Regions from separate parts of the Terribacillus sp. 7520-G genome, predicted to be linked through region 2. Evidence: predicted binding sites of a transcription regulator. Region 2 holds the regulator's gene; the other holds the start of a gene.
What was found. The regulator Rex, encoded in region 2, represses fermentation and respiration genes when NADH is low (regulators of the CRP and FNR family bind a similar motif). The targets are predictions, from matches to a motif close to TTGTGAAATATTTCACAA.
Positions count from the first base shown of each region.

Region 1: a site for Rex is predicted at 694-711, ahead of CHH53_RS11780 (DUF1641 domain-containing protein). Genes of this name have one in related genera too.

Region 1 is NZ_NQFP01000031.1:262-7,532, forward strand. It holds gene CHH53_RS11775 (transporter) at 1-282, opposite strand, end outside; gene CHH53_RS11780 (DUF1641 domain-containing protein) at 770-1,186, shown strand; gene CHH53_RS11785 (NAD(P)/FAD-dependent oxidoreductase) at 1,217-2,395, shown strand; T-box leader at 2,971-3,218, shown strand; gene CHH53_RS11795 (MFS transporter) at 3,279-4,481, shown strand; gene chrA (chromate efflux transporter) at 4,553-5,734, opposite strand; gene CHH53_RS11805 (TetR/AcrR family transcriptional regulator) at 5,941-6,522, shown strand; gene CHH53_RS11810 (DHA2 family efflux MFS transporter permease subunit) at 6,552-7,271, shown strand, end outside.
Region 2 is NZ_NQFP01000043.1:49,543-56,813, reverse strand. It holds gene tsaE (tRNA (adenosine(37)-N6)-threonylcarbamoyltransferase complex ATPase subunit type 1 TsaE) at 1-353, shown strand, start outside; gene tsaB (tRNA (adenosine(37)-N6)-threonylcarbamoyltransferase complex dimerization subunit type 1 TsaB) at 350-1,048, shown strand; gene rimI (ribosomal protein S18-alanine N-acetyltransferase) at 1,045-1,494, shown strand; gene tsaD (tRNA (adenosine(37)-N6)-threonylcarbamoyltransferase complex transferase subunit TsaD) at 1,491-2,498, shown strand; gene CHH53_RS14765 (ABC transporter ATP-binding protein) at 2,686-4,641, opposite strand; gene CHH53_RS14760 (redox-sensing transcriptional repressor Rex) at 5,095-5,721, shown strand; gene CHH53_RS14755 (ABC transporter ATP-binding protein) at 5,851-6,576, shown strand; gene CHH53_RS14750 (ABC transporter permease) at 6,573-7,271, shown strand, end outside.

The sequences.
Region 1 (7,271 bases), on a different contig from region 2:
GTACCGGAAAAGGCAAAATCTGATTCCGCCTGGATCTACTGCGAAAGTAGATGGACCGCCGCTCACTGACTGCAGCTGCGGAATTTGGGATGGAGGCGGCCCGGGAGGCGGCCCGAATTGTCCTTGCTGTCCGCCTGCTCCTGGGGGAGGTCCGAATGGAAAGCCGCCTTGCCCGCCTCCGAAACCCGGACCGCCGAAGCCGGGACCGCCAAATCCAGGTCCGCCTGGAAACTGGATCTGCCGTTGCTGGTTTTGCTTATCATCGTTTTCGTTGTACATCATCATTCTCCCTTCTTGCTTTCTTCTTCATCGTATGTAGGCACCTGTGTAAGGGTAGCTTGCCTAACCTATTTTTACGGTTTCTCTTCACGCTGGGTATAGCTCTGCTAACAGGGGATGAGCGTGGCTGATAAACGAATCAGGGATTCGGAGTTGGATTGTTTGAATATCGATGCTGGGAGGCGATAGTTGCCAGCAAAGATTTCGGGAAAATAAGTAAAAATATTAATACTTTGCCGAAATAAGGGGAAGCTACGGAAGCGGAAGTATGAAAGGGCTTTTACTATGTCATTTTTTTGAACATATAATAGGAAATGAAAAAAAACATTAACTCATGTGAAATAACTTTTGACAAGTGCCTTAAGTAGGAGTAAAGTTGTAGGTGGATATTTTGAGCAATTTGTGAACGTACAGTTGTGAACAAATTCACAACGAAGTATAATGTTTACGTATAAATATAATGCATTGCCATAGCAAAGGAGAATACGTTATGTCAGAAACAAACGAAAGTGTTAGCCAGCGCCAACAAGATCTAGTTGACCAATTGCTAAAACCTGAAGTGCAAGAATCATTGACTTCCCTGATCGAACAGCTGCCGAAAATCAATGAACTTGTGAATGCTTTGACTGCTTCTTACGACTTTGCACATTCTGTAGCAACAGATGATGTGTTGAAATCCGATACAGTTAATGCAATTACAGAAGTGCTTCATCCTGTGACGGATTCTGTGAAAACAGTCGCCCAAACTGCAATCGAAGCAAAGGATCGTGCGGAATCAAGCAATGAAACAATCGGTCTGTTCGGTTTGCTTCGTCTGATGAAGGACCCGCAAGCACAGAAGATGTTCCGTTTTGTTCAAAGCTATTTGGAAGTAGCGAACGAAAAAGAAAGACAAAAACAAAAATAAGAGCTAAAAGGTAAGGACGGAGGATTAAGTATGGCAAAGAATATCGTTATTTTAGGCGCCGGTTACGGCGGAGTCTTAGCCGCTCAAACCGTACGTAAGTATTACAGCAAAGCACAAGCGAACGTAACACTTATCAATAAAACACCGACACACCAAATCATCACGGAACTTCACCGTCTTGCAGCGGGCAGCATTTCCGAGCAAGCAGTGGCAATGCCTGTGACAAAGCTTTTGAAAGGTCTGGATGTAGACTTCAAAGTCGCAACAGTGGAAAGCTTCAATGTCGATAAGAAAGAAGTTGTCCTTGAAGGCGGCAGTACCCTTTCTTATGACGCTTTGGTAGTAGGTCTTGGAAGCAAGACTGCTTACTTCGGCATCCCTGGATTGGAAGAGAACAGCCTTGTCCTGAAATCCGTAGACGATGCAAATAAAGTATTCAACCAAATCCAAGATAAGATCAAAGCATATGCAGCTTCCAAAAACCCTGCAGATGGAACGATCCTTATCGGTGGCGGCGGTTTGACTGGTGTCGAACTGGTTGGCGAAATCGCGGACAAGCTTGCTTCTTACTGCTTGCCTCTTGGTGTGGATCCAAAAGAAATCAAGCTTCAGCTTGTTGAAGCTGGTCCGAAGATCCTACCAATGCTTCCGCAGCATCTTATCGATCGCGCACAATCCAGCTTGGAAAAACGCGGCGTGGAATTCTTGCTTGGCTTGCCTGTAACGAACGTGGAAGGCAATGTCGTGGAATTGAAAGATGGTCAGAAAATCGAAACAAACACATTCGTTTGGACTGGCGGCGTACAAGCCCTTCCAATGGTGGCAGAGTCCGGCTTGGAAACTGATCGCGGGCGTGCGACTGTTAACGAATACTTGCAGTCCAAGAGCCATCAGGATGTCTTCGTTGTCGGTGACAGTGCGGTATACTTCGGTGAAGACGGTCGTCCTTGGCCGCCAACAGCACAAATCGCTTGGCAAATGGGCGAGCTAGTAGGTTATAATCTATTCGCTTACCTTGAAGGCAAAACAATGGAAAGCTTCAGCCCGATCAACTCCGGTACACTTGCAAGCCTTGGCCGCAAGGATGCCGTAGCGTTCGTCGGTGCTAACCAAACACCATTGAAAGGTCTTCCAGCAACAATGATGAAAGAGGCAAGTAACATTCGCTACTTGACTCACGTCAAAGGTCTATTCAGCTTAGCTTACTAAGATAAGACAAAGACACTTCCCGCGGGAAGTGTCTTTTTTTGTGCTGCCAGTTTGATCAAGGTGCAAACCCATAAGGATATATAAGCTGATCCCGCCAGTAAAGCAATCCAGAAAATGTACATAGTGACTCTTATCCACATGCGTGCGGATAGCTTCGGAATCATTTTCAGTAATGTATAAGCAGTAAGCAAGACCGTTGGAATGACAAATAAATAGGAAAATACATGGACCCAATCGTAAAGGATGTTGAAACCATTCTCTAATACAGGGCTATCATGTATATTATATTTGTTTGAAATGAATAGGATTCCAGATATGAACAGGATGGAAATCAATAGGAAGCAGGTAAGGATGATAAACCTGACTCTTTTTTCTCCCCTTAGAAGGGCATATATAAATAAGAAAAATGATCAGAATGAATATTTTAAACAGAGTTTCACCTCATCTGAGCAGTTATATGCTGAGTTTAAGTGTACCATAATATCCCAAATCGATATGGCGTATCTTTTATAGAGGGCTATAAATAAAAGCTATATATTGTACAGCGGTTCAATGCATGCTATCATAGAAAAAATTTACAAGTGATGAAATGGAGCAGTACAGCTTGACTGTTCCTTCTGCAGAGAATCCCTGATGTGGTGTGAAGGGTGAAGGAGTCCAGCTGGAACAAACCATGGAGCTGTTTGCCGGATAAATTGATGGCAGACCGGGAGTGCCCGTTATTGCACGAAGGTCTACGCATTTTGGCGTGTACCTTTTGAGTCTGACAGGGTGACCTGTCAGAGTAACTAGGGTGGCACCGCGACGGAATCTCGCCCCTAAGATGACAATCTTGGGGGTGGGATTTTTTTATTTGCTTCATTTCGGGTAAGGAGGAGGAAAGATGGGTAAATACCGTTTCCGTGCCATTGGAATGCTGATTGCAATGGCTTGTGCATCCTGTGGGGATTGGCTGTATTTGATTGCTTTGAATTTGAAAGTGTACAAGCAAGCTGATCAGTCTGCGGCAGCTGTCGCGATCCTTTATATGATCAAACCTGCAGCAGGGCTGCTGATGAACAGCTGGGCAGGAAGCATGATTGATCGGCTGGATAATCGAAAGTTGATGATCATGCTGTACTTTATAAGGATTTTTGGGATAACAGGGATGATGATGGCCGATTCCCTTTGGCAAATCTATGTACTGGTATTCTTCGTTGCAGCAGCTGGAACTATTTTTGAGCCTGCGAGTCTGCCCTATATAACAGGGTTGATCGAAAAACGGCATTGGCAGAAATTCAATTCCTACCGGGCTATTGCGGATGGAAGCGGCTTTGTATTAGGTCCGGCAGCGGCGGGAATCCTGGTCGGCATGGGGTCCGTCGAGGCTGCATTGATCATGAATATACTCTTGCTGCTGGCGGCGGCTGTCATTTGCATTGCTTTACCATCTGTCAAAGCTGTCTTGGAGGAAAAAAACGAGTGGAAATGGCTGCGGATTTGGAAAGAGGATTGGAGCCTAATCATCGATTACAGTAAGAAATTTGCCATGCTGACATTCCTGCTTCTTCTGTTCAGCTGCATTACCGTCATGACCGCAGCTGTCGATTCCATGGAGGTAGCTTTTACCGCGGAAGCGATTGGGCTTTCAGAAGCCGCATATGGCTTGCTTGTAAGTATTGCTGGAATCGGTTTTATCTCTGGCTCTGTCCTGCTCGCTGCTGTCACCCGACATTTTCGATCGATCCAATTGCTCGTATATGGTACGGCAGCAGGGGCTTCGGGTTATTTGCTGTTCGCTTTTTCGAAGGACTTCATTCCAGCGAGTGTCGGTGTGTTCATGTTATCCGGGGCGCTGGCTTTTGCCAATGCTGGTTATGTGACCTATATGCAGGAACGTATTCCGGTCGGGCAGATGGGTCGCATGCTAAGTATGTACCAATCGGTTGAAGCCCTGCTGATCATCGGGATGACAGCAGCCTTGGCCGCCATCAATCAGGTGATTGGCGTGGCAGCGGCGGTACAGACGGGCTGTTTGATCATGCTGCTGCTTGCCATTCTGCTGGGAATCGTTGGTTTCAAGGGGAATGTGAAGAATGAAGGTTGATATCGTCTGGAAATGAAATCCGCCGAGGGGGGATGGCACACACATGCCCCCTCGGTGGATGATTGGTAAAACTATAGCACAATACCGCTGATGGCGCCGATTATTACAATGATCCAGGCAGGAACTTTCCAGAAAGCAAGCAGGCTGTAGAAAATGGCTGCCAGGGCAATATCGGAGGCGCTGTGAATGGTTGTTGACCAAATGGGAATGAAGAAAGCGCTGATCAATATCCCGACGACAGCAGCATTGATTCCAGCAAACGCCTTGCGGAAGCCGGCGTTTCGCTGCAGGCTCGTCCAAAATGGCAAAGCACCGATCAAGAGCAGAAAGGCCGGGAGGAAAATGGCGATGGTCGCTAGTAATCCACCCTGCCAGCCGTAGAGGACAGTGCCGAGATACGCAGCAAATGTAAATAAAGGTCCGGGCACTGCCTGGGCAGCACCATAACCGGCAAGGAAGTCTTGCTGACTTATCAATCCGGTTGGGACGAATTCACGTTCCAGGAGAGGAAGGACAACATGACCGCCTCCGAATACGAGTGAACCGGCCCGATAGAAACTATCGGCCATGATAACAAAAGAATTGTCTGTGATCGTGCGCAGCACAGGCAGGCCTGCCAATAAAATGAAGAATAAAGCAAGGCAGATGGCACCGATTCTTTTATCGATAGCGATATGCAGGCTGGCAGCTTCTTTATCGCCTTGATCAGGATGCAGCAGAATATACCCAGCAACGGCTGCGATCAATATAGCCAGCAGCTGTGCGAATTGATGGGGCCATATAAGTGTAAGCACGAGAGCCCCCAATGCAATCCCCTTCGCTGCAGGAGTTGCGGTAAGCTTTTGACTCATCCCCAATACAGCATGAGCGACGACGGCAACAGCAACTAACTTCAGCCCCTGAATCCATCCAGCATCCGCCATATTCATTTGCCCGAGGAAGAAGGCGAACAACATGAGCAGGAGGACAGAAGGCAGGGTAAAGCCGATGAATGAGACGATCCCTCCTAATATCCCTCCTCTTATGATGCCGATCCCGATGCCGACTTGACTGCTGGCGGGACCGGGCAGGAACTGGCTCAGGGCAACCAGATTGGCATATGCCTGTGCATCCAGCCATTTTTTGCTGCGTACATATGCTTCTTGGAAATAACCCAGATGGGCAATCGGTCCGCCGAATGATGTACAGCCTAAGCGAAGGGAAACGAGAAAAATTTCGATGAGAGTTGATGCTTTCTTTTGGTTATTCGTCATATTTTGTACTCCTTTCCATATATTGATCGTTGGTATGAGAGGGTATGTGTTATAAAAATTCATTTGTACTATAACATCTACTTTACTTTGGTGCTTTAAAATTTACATTAATTTTATAAACAAAATCGCAGATTTCATTCTTGACATGCTTAACAAAAAAAATTATTATTATCTAGACCAATCGTCATAATATAAGGAGTGCAAGGTTGTATGGCACAGTGAAAAAGAAGGAAAGTACAAAAGAAATCATCTTACGTACCGCTTCGGAGCTTTTCCAGCGGCAGGGTTATCATGGCACGGGCCTGAATCAAATCATTGAAGAAAGCGGTGCTCCCAAGGGATCGCTCTATTATCACTTCCCGAATGGAAAGGAAGAGATCGCCGTTGAAGCAATTAGGCTCATGAAGGAGCATGTCCTGGAAGGAGCTGCGAGGGATTTGGAAGCCAAGGATACGGCTGCAGAGGCATTTCAGTATCATATCTGCAAGATCGCTTCCGAATTTGAAAAAAAACATCAAATGGAAGGTGTGCAAATCGGGCTGATTGCGTCTGAGACTGCAGCAACGCACGAAGCACTGCGAAACAGCTGTCAGCATGCCTATGCGGATTGGCAGTCATTATATACAGATCGATTGATCGCCTTCGGCTATGAAAAAGAAATGGCGAAAGAATTGGCCGTTACGATAAATGCCTTGGTGGAAGGAGCAGCTATCCTGGCGCTCACGAGTACTTCGGGAAGTCCGTTGTATTGTGTCGCGAAACAGCTTCCGTCATTACTTAAAAAATAAATTCCGCATTGGAGGAGAAATCTTTGCAAATGGATAGTAAAAATACAGCTGCAGCAGCTGTAGATACAAGCAATATCAAGGCTATGCCAATCATTATTTCATTTTTGATTGCTGGTTTTATCGGGATGTTCAGTGAAACTGCGCTGAATATTGCGCTTCAGAATATCATCAGTGACTTCGGTATATCACCTTCGACGGCTCAATGGCTGACTACAGGTTATCTATTGACGCTTGGTGTACTTGTGCCGGTTTCTGGTTTGCTCTTACAATGGTTTACGACTCGGCAGCTATTTCTCACATCTTTGGTGTTCTCCATCATCGGTACGTTAATCGCTGCAATCGCACCATCCTTTTCACTGCTGCTGATCGCCCGTGTTGTGCAGGCAGTTGGGACGGCACTGTTGCTTCCGCTCATGTTCAACACGATATTGAATATCATCCCGCCGCATCGACGCGGCAGATCCATGGGATTGATCGGTTTGGTCATCATGTTTGCACCTGCAGTCGGGCCGACGCTTTCAGGCCTGATCATTGATGAATTGACTTGGCATTGGATTTTCTGGATTTCACTTCCGTTTTTGATCATTGCCATTATTTTTGGAGCATTCTTCATGCAAAATGTCACCGAATTGAAGAAGCCAAAAATCGATATCCTGTCCATCGTCCTGTCGACCATTGGATTTGGCGGCGTAGTCTACGGCTTCAGTCATGCCGGTGAAGGCGGCGGATGGGGTGATCCGGTCGTCATC
Region 2 (7,271 bases):
AAGGTGACCTTGGTGCAGGTAAGACGACACTGACAAAAGCGATTGGAGCTGGTCTGGGTGTGAAACGGACGATCAACAGCCCAACTTTTACCATTATCAAGGAATACGACGGACGCCTGCCATTATATCATATGGATGTATATCGGCTGGAGGACAGTGAGGAAGATATTGGTTTTGAAGAATATTTTTCAGGTGAAGGTGTTTCCATTGTGGAATGGGCGCAATTCATTGAAGAGTACTTGCCAAAGGAGCGATTGGAGCTTACGCTCAAGCATGATGGAGAAGGAAGGACGATCATGCTTAAGCCCATCGGTGAACGTTATGAAAAGCTTTGTAAGGAGTTAATGGAATGAATATATTAGCCATGGATACATCCAATCAGCTGCTGGGAGTAGCGATTGTGAAGGATGGTGTAACATTGGGTGAACATGTCATGCATGGTCACAGGGATCACTCTGTTCGTTTGCTTCCGGCAATCGAACAATTGATGAAAGAAACAAAAACGGCACCAGCCGACTTGGATCGGATTGTCGTCGGACAAGGACCTGGTTCCTATACAGGTGTGCGAATCAGTATGGCCACTGCCAAGACAATGGCATGGGCACTTGGCATCGATGTGATCGGTGTTTCAAGCCTTGAGGGGCTTGCCAGTCAAGGGGAGTTATTCCCCGGTTATGTCTGTCCTTTCTTTGATGCACGCAGGGGGCAGGTATATACAGCCCTTTACGCCAGTAATGAGGCGTCTTTTGAGCAGGCTGAGGAAGCAGTTAATCCTCTTTTTTCGGATTGGCTCGAACAACTGCGGACAAGAGAAGGGAAAATTCTATTCTTGAGTCCGGATATCGAAATGTATCGCAGTATGATCACGGAGATGTTAGGTGAGAAAGCAGTTATTCCGGACGGCGCTGTACATTATGCGCGGCCTTCCGTCCTGGCACAAATCGGGGCTGCAAAGAAAACGGATGATGTGCATCGGATTGTACCGAACTATGTCCGGATGACGGAGGCGGAATCAAATTGGCTGAAACAGCAGGAGCAGCAGAAGTGAGTGCGCAAGTAACGGTCCGTCCGATGCGATTAGCCGATGTGCCGGCTGTCTATGCAATCGAGACAGCATCATTTGCTGTACCATGGTCCATGGACATCTTTGAACGAGAGATCACCGAGAATAACTTTGCAAATTATTTTGTCATTGAAAGCGATGGTGTAATAGCTGGTTATTGCGGGATGTGGCTTGTCATCGATGAGGCACAAATAACGAATATCGCGATCCTTCCTGAGTACAGGGGACAAAAACTGGGTGAGAAGCTGTTTGCGCATGTCTTGGAGCAGGCAATCTTTGCAGGTGCTTACCGTTTGTCTCTTGAAGTACGCGTATCCAATATACCGGCGCAGCATTTATATCGGAAATTCGGATTGGTGCCGGGTGGCATTCGGAAAAACTATTATACAGACAATCAAGAAGATGCGATTGTAATGTGGGTGAATTTATGAAAACATCAGAACTTATCTTAGCAATAGAAACTAGCTGTGATGAAACAGCAGCTGCCGTCATTGAAGGGGGAAGGGTGATCAGATCGAATATCGTTGCTTCCCAAATCGAAAGTCATAAGCGCTTTGGCGGTGTAGTACCGGAAATAGCATCCAGGCATCATGTGGAACAGATAACGCTCGTCATTGAAGAAGCTATCCGGCAGGCAGGTATCCAAAAAGAAGATTTGGACGCCATTGCTGTTACGCAGGGACCTGGCCTTATCGGTGCATTGCTGGTCGGGGTGAATGCTGCCAAAGCACTGGCATTTTCCCTTGGTAAGCCTTTGATCGGTGTCCATCATATTGCTGGTCATATTTATGCCAATCGACTGGAGCAGGAGTTTGCGTTTCCGCTGCTTGCATTAGTCGTTTCAGGCGGTCATACCGAGCTTGTCCTCATGCAGGAGCATGGCAGTTTCGAGGTTATCGGAGAAACGCGTGATGACGCAGCTGGAGAGGCATATGACAAAGTGGCCAGAACATTACAGCTGCCCTATCCGGGAGGCCCCCGGATTGATAAGCTGGCAGCTGAAGGAGAACAGTCGATTGATTTCCCCCGTGCGTGGCTGGAGCCGGGAAGCTATGACTTCAGTTTTTCCGGGTTGAAATCTGCTGTGATCAATACACTGCATAATGCCAAACAAAAAGGAGAAACATTGCCGCCTGCCGATGTAGCTGCGAGCTTCCAGGCAAGCGTCGTGGATGTGCTCGTAGGCAAGACAATTCGCGCGGCCGAAGAGTTCGGTGCGAAGCAAATCATCGTCGCAGGTGGTGTCGCTGCAAATAAAGGGCTGCGAGCTTCTTTGGAAGAAGCATTTGCAGACAAGCAGGCAGAACTGCTTATTCCGCCGCTGGCTTTATGTACAGATAATGCGGCTATGATCGGAGCAGCTGCTTCCATCCTGTATCACCGAGGGAAATTTGCTGATATGTCCATGAATGCAAGAGCATCCATGCCGTTATGAAAAAAAGCATCGTTTTCGATCAAGAAAACGATGCTTTTTTTATTCACAGATAAGCCAATGATTGTGTATAACTTCTTAAAACCCGCTATTAGTATCAGGTATAGAAGTGGATAAAACAGCACGAAATAGCTGTGGATAATGTGTATAAGTTTGTGTATATCCCATTAAATCAACGATGTAAACCTATTCAGTCCTGTGCATAACTTTCGTGCTCTTCGCTTAGTGTTTCCCATTCTTCCATCACTTCCATTAAAGTCGCCTGCAGCTGCTCATTCTTCTCGGTGATCTCCTGTGCCTTCTGATAATCCTGGAAGATTTCCGGATCTGTGAGCAATGTCTCATTGCTTTCGATCTCTGTCTCCAATTCGGCGATCTTTTCTTCCAGCTCGGCAATGCGTCTTTCGCGTTTCCGGATTTCCCGCTTGAGTGCCTTGTCCTGGTGATAAGTGGATTTATTCTCCTGTCTGGCAGCTGACTGCTTCGTTTCTGCAGCAGATGCCTCCAATTCCGCAATTTCCTGCTGCTCCTGCTTCTTCTCAAGGAAATAATCATAGTTGCCTAGGTAGGAAACTATCTGTTTGTCTGCAAGTTCCAGCACCTGTGTGGCAATTTTGTTCATAAAGTATCGGTCATGGGAGACAAAGAGGATGGTGCCAGGGTAATCAGCCAATGCACTCTCCAATACTTCCTTGCTATCCAGATCCAAGTGGTTGGTAGGTTCATCCATGATTAACAGATTCGATTTCTGCATCATGAGCTTGGCCAGTGCGAGGCGGGCTTTTTCCCCACCGCTCAATGTATTGACCACTTTCAGGACGTCATCGCCAGTGAATAGGAAATTACCGAGGATGGTCCGGATATCCTTTTCGTCCATAAGCGGATATTCATCCCAAAGCTCAGCCAGAACGGTCTTGGAAGAATGGAGTTCAGTCTGTTCCTGATCATAATATCCGATGCTGACGCCGGTACCCAGCTCTACTTGTCCGGATTTAGCGGGAAGCTTTCCGATGATTGTCTTGAGCAATGTCGTTTTACCAGTTCCGTTCGGACCAGTAAGGGCAATGCGATCCTGACGGTTCATATGGAAGGTGACATGCTCGAAGACAGGGGAGGCACTCTCCGGGTATTGATAAGCTAAGTCCTTCACTTTCAATACATCATTCCCGCTGCGTCGATCGATATCGAATGTGAGTCTTGCAGATGATGCATCCTGGAGCGGACGATCGATTCGTTCCATTTTTTCCAGTTGCTTGCGTCTGCTTTGAGCCCGTTTGGTGGTTGTAGCACGGGCAATATTCTTTTGGACGAATTCCTCCATCTTTTTGATTTCGGCCTGCTGCTTTTCGTATTGCTTCATTTCCCGTTCAAAATTGGCAGCTTTCTGTTCCAGATAGCTGCTGTAATTTCCTTTATAACGGACAGAGTGATTATGGGCTATCTCAATGACGGTATTGACTGTTTTGTCGAGGAAATAACGGTCGTGCGATACGACTACGACAGCTCCCTGATAGCTGCTCAAATAACCTTCCAGCCAGTCCAGCGTGGAAATGTCCAGATGGTTGGTCGGCTCATCCAGTATCAATACATCCGGTTTTTGAAGCAGCAGCTTCCCTAAGGCAAGCCGGGTTTTCTGTCCGCCGCTCAAGGAACCGATAGGGGTGGACAGATCTTTATCGCCGAAATTAAGCCCGTTCAATACGGAGCGGATATCCGCTTCGTATTGATAGCCTCCATTCAGGCGGAAAGCCTGCTGTTTTGTATCATAATTCGTCAATAGCTGCTGGTAAGCCGCTTCATCGGAAATAAGATCGGGGTCGCCCATCTTTGCTTCCAGACGGCGTAATTCTTCTTCCTGCTGGATCAAATCAGCAAAGACGGTCTTCATTTCCTCCAAGATGCTCTTTTCGGACTCCAAGCCTGTATGCTGTTCCAAATAACCTAGGGTAGCATCTTTTGACAGGAATACATTCCCCTCGTCATAACTCAACTCCCCTGCCAGGATCTTCAGCAATGTCGATTTACCGGCACCGTTGCGACCGACGATGGCCAAACGATCCTGTGTTTGTACTTCCAGCTTTATATTTGATAAAATGACATCTGCGCCAAATAGTTTTGTAATATTGTTCGCTTGCAATAAAATCATCTTGTTCACCTCATACTATCAGTGTATCCTATGTGACAAAACAGTAGCAAGCGCCGAATTCCTGCGCGTATACGCTTTCATGCGGATGGACATCGTGAATGGATTTGTTAAAATGGAGACAAGATGCCCCAATCTCATCTTCTTTGTGAATCTGTACAAGACTTTCCTTCTCTTATCTGTTAGAATAAGGTGTTAACTATAATCGTACTTTGTGAAAGTATCATATCGTAACAATTCAAGGACGAAGCCGCAGGCAGCATCTGTAACTCCTTGCAGATGCCGGAAGGGAACCTGTCTGCAACCCATCATACCGTCTACTCGGAATGGGGCTGGGTCATATTCAGAAAAGGTAACAGAACCATGCTGTTCTAGTCCGAGAGGCCTTTTTGACCAGCTGCATGGCTGCACGAAGTTCGCTTTTGGAAGCTGCAGGCTTTAGGAGGAAAAATGAGCATGTATATGGATCAAAATAAAATACCAAAAGCTACGGCAAAGCGGCTGCCCCTTTATTATCGGTTCCTTAACAGCCTGCATCTGCAAGGCAAAACAAGGGTTTCCTCGAAGGAACTCAGTGAATCGGTGAAAGTCGACTCGGCCACAATCCGCCGTGACTTTTCCTATTTCGGAGCACTTGGCAAAAAGGGCTATGGCTATAATGTAGAGTACTTGCTGAACTTCTTCCGGAAGACACTGGATCAAGACGAGATCACGAAAGTGGCACTTATCGGGGTCGGTAATCTTGGTACAGCATTCCTGCATTATAATTTCACGAAAAATAACAATACAAAAATCGAAATGGCATTCGATACCGATCCCGGAAAAGTGGATCATAATATCGGCGGGGTCCCCGTCTACCATATCGATGATTTAGAGAAATATATCGGCAATGTAAGCGCAGCTATCCTGACGGTGCCGGCGCATGCTGCCCAAGCAATCACGGACCGCCTTGTCGAATGCGGTATTGCCGGAATCCTGAATTTTACCCCTGCGCGTATCGCAGTGCCCAGCAATATCCGTGTGCATCATATCGATCTGGCAATCGAATTGCAGTCATTGGTTTATTTTTTGAAGCACTATTAATTCCAATTCCCGCACCTCTCAAGCAGAGGTGTTTTTTCTTACATAAATTCACTGATGATCATACTTCCTTAATGCGTTTTACTCGGTTAGACTGGGGAAAGGTATCAGGAAAAGAAGGGACGTAAAAGAATGTGCCAGCAAGCCGCCATCACTTTACAGAAAGTGACGTATGAAATAAATAAGCATGAAATCATCCGCAATGTAACGGGCAGCTTCACCAAAGGCAGGATTACAGCAGTCATTGGCCCCTCAGGTGCTGGAAAGACATCACTTTTTCGGTTATGCAATGGTATGCTGTCACCAACAAGCGGGAGCATCCTGATCGATGGAAAGGATATTGCACAGTATGATCCGGTTGCCCTGCGCCGTCATGTGGGCGTCGTCCTCCAGCAGGCAATCATGCTTGAGGGCAGTGTCCGGGATAATTTGGAATTGCCGCTGCAGTTAGCTGGAAAGGGGCTGTCAAATGACATGGCAGAACAAATCACCAGGTTAGTGGGACTGGAGCGGGATATATTGGATCAAAACAGCAGGGATTTGTCAGGCGGGCAAAAGCAAAAGGTCTCCATCGCCCGGACATTGCTGAACAAGCCGGAAATCCTGCTGCTGGATGAGATAACATCTTCTTTGGACCGAGTTTCCAAGCAGGATATCGAGAATCTCATTAAACGGATCAATAAAGAGCATGGAACCACTGTCATCTGGATCACGCATAGCCTTCAGCAGGCACAGTCGGTGGCCGATGAAGTCTGGGTCATGATGGATGGGGGAATTGCCGAAGCGGGGGCCGTTGAATTATTGGATGATCCGGGGAATGAAGCTGTCAGAAGCTTTGTCATGGAGGCGGAAAAATGACTGTACAAGCCATGTTGCTTACTTTGATATTTGTCCTGATCCCGCTTTCTCTGTCCAAGACATTGCGGCTGGGACTTGAAAAGGATACACTCGTTGCCACCATTCGTTCCATCATCCAGCTGTTTGCAGTCGGATATGTATTGCAGTTCATCTTCGATTCGGAAAATATCATGTATATCCTCCTGATGGTGGCACTGATGATCGGTGCAGCAACACAAAACGCCAGGAAAAAAGGGGCATCCATCAGAGGCATCACCTGGAAGCTGGTGCTTACCTTCATTGTTATTGAAATACTGACACAAGGGATATTATTGGGGCTGCGGATCACACCGCCGACTGCGCAATATATCATTCCGTTAAGCGGGATGGTGATAGGGAACTCGATGGTGCTGGGCATTTTGTTCCTGAATCGCTTCACTGCGGAAGTGGCATCCAGAAAAGAGGAGATGGAGCTCATTTTATCACTGGGCGGTACACCGAAACAAGCGATCCAGCAATCATTGCTTGCGTCCATCAAGGCAAGCACGATCCCCACCATCGAGAGCCAAAAAACGATAGGTCTTGTTCAGCTGCCTGGTATGATGAGCGGGCAGATCATTGCCGGAGCCGATCCGCTCCAGGCAGTCATGTTCCAGCTGCTCATTCTGTTTCTTTTGCTGACAACTGCAATCGTGACAAGTATCATGCTGGGCTTT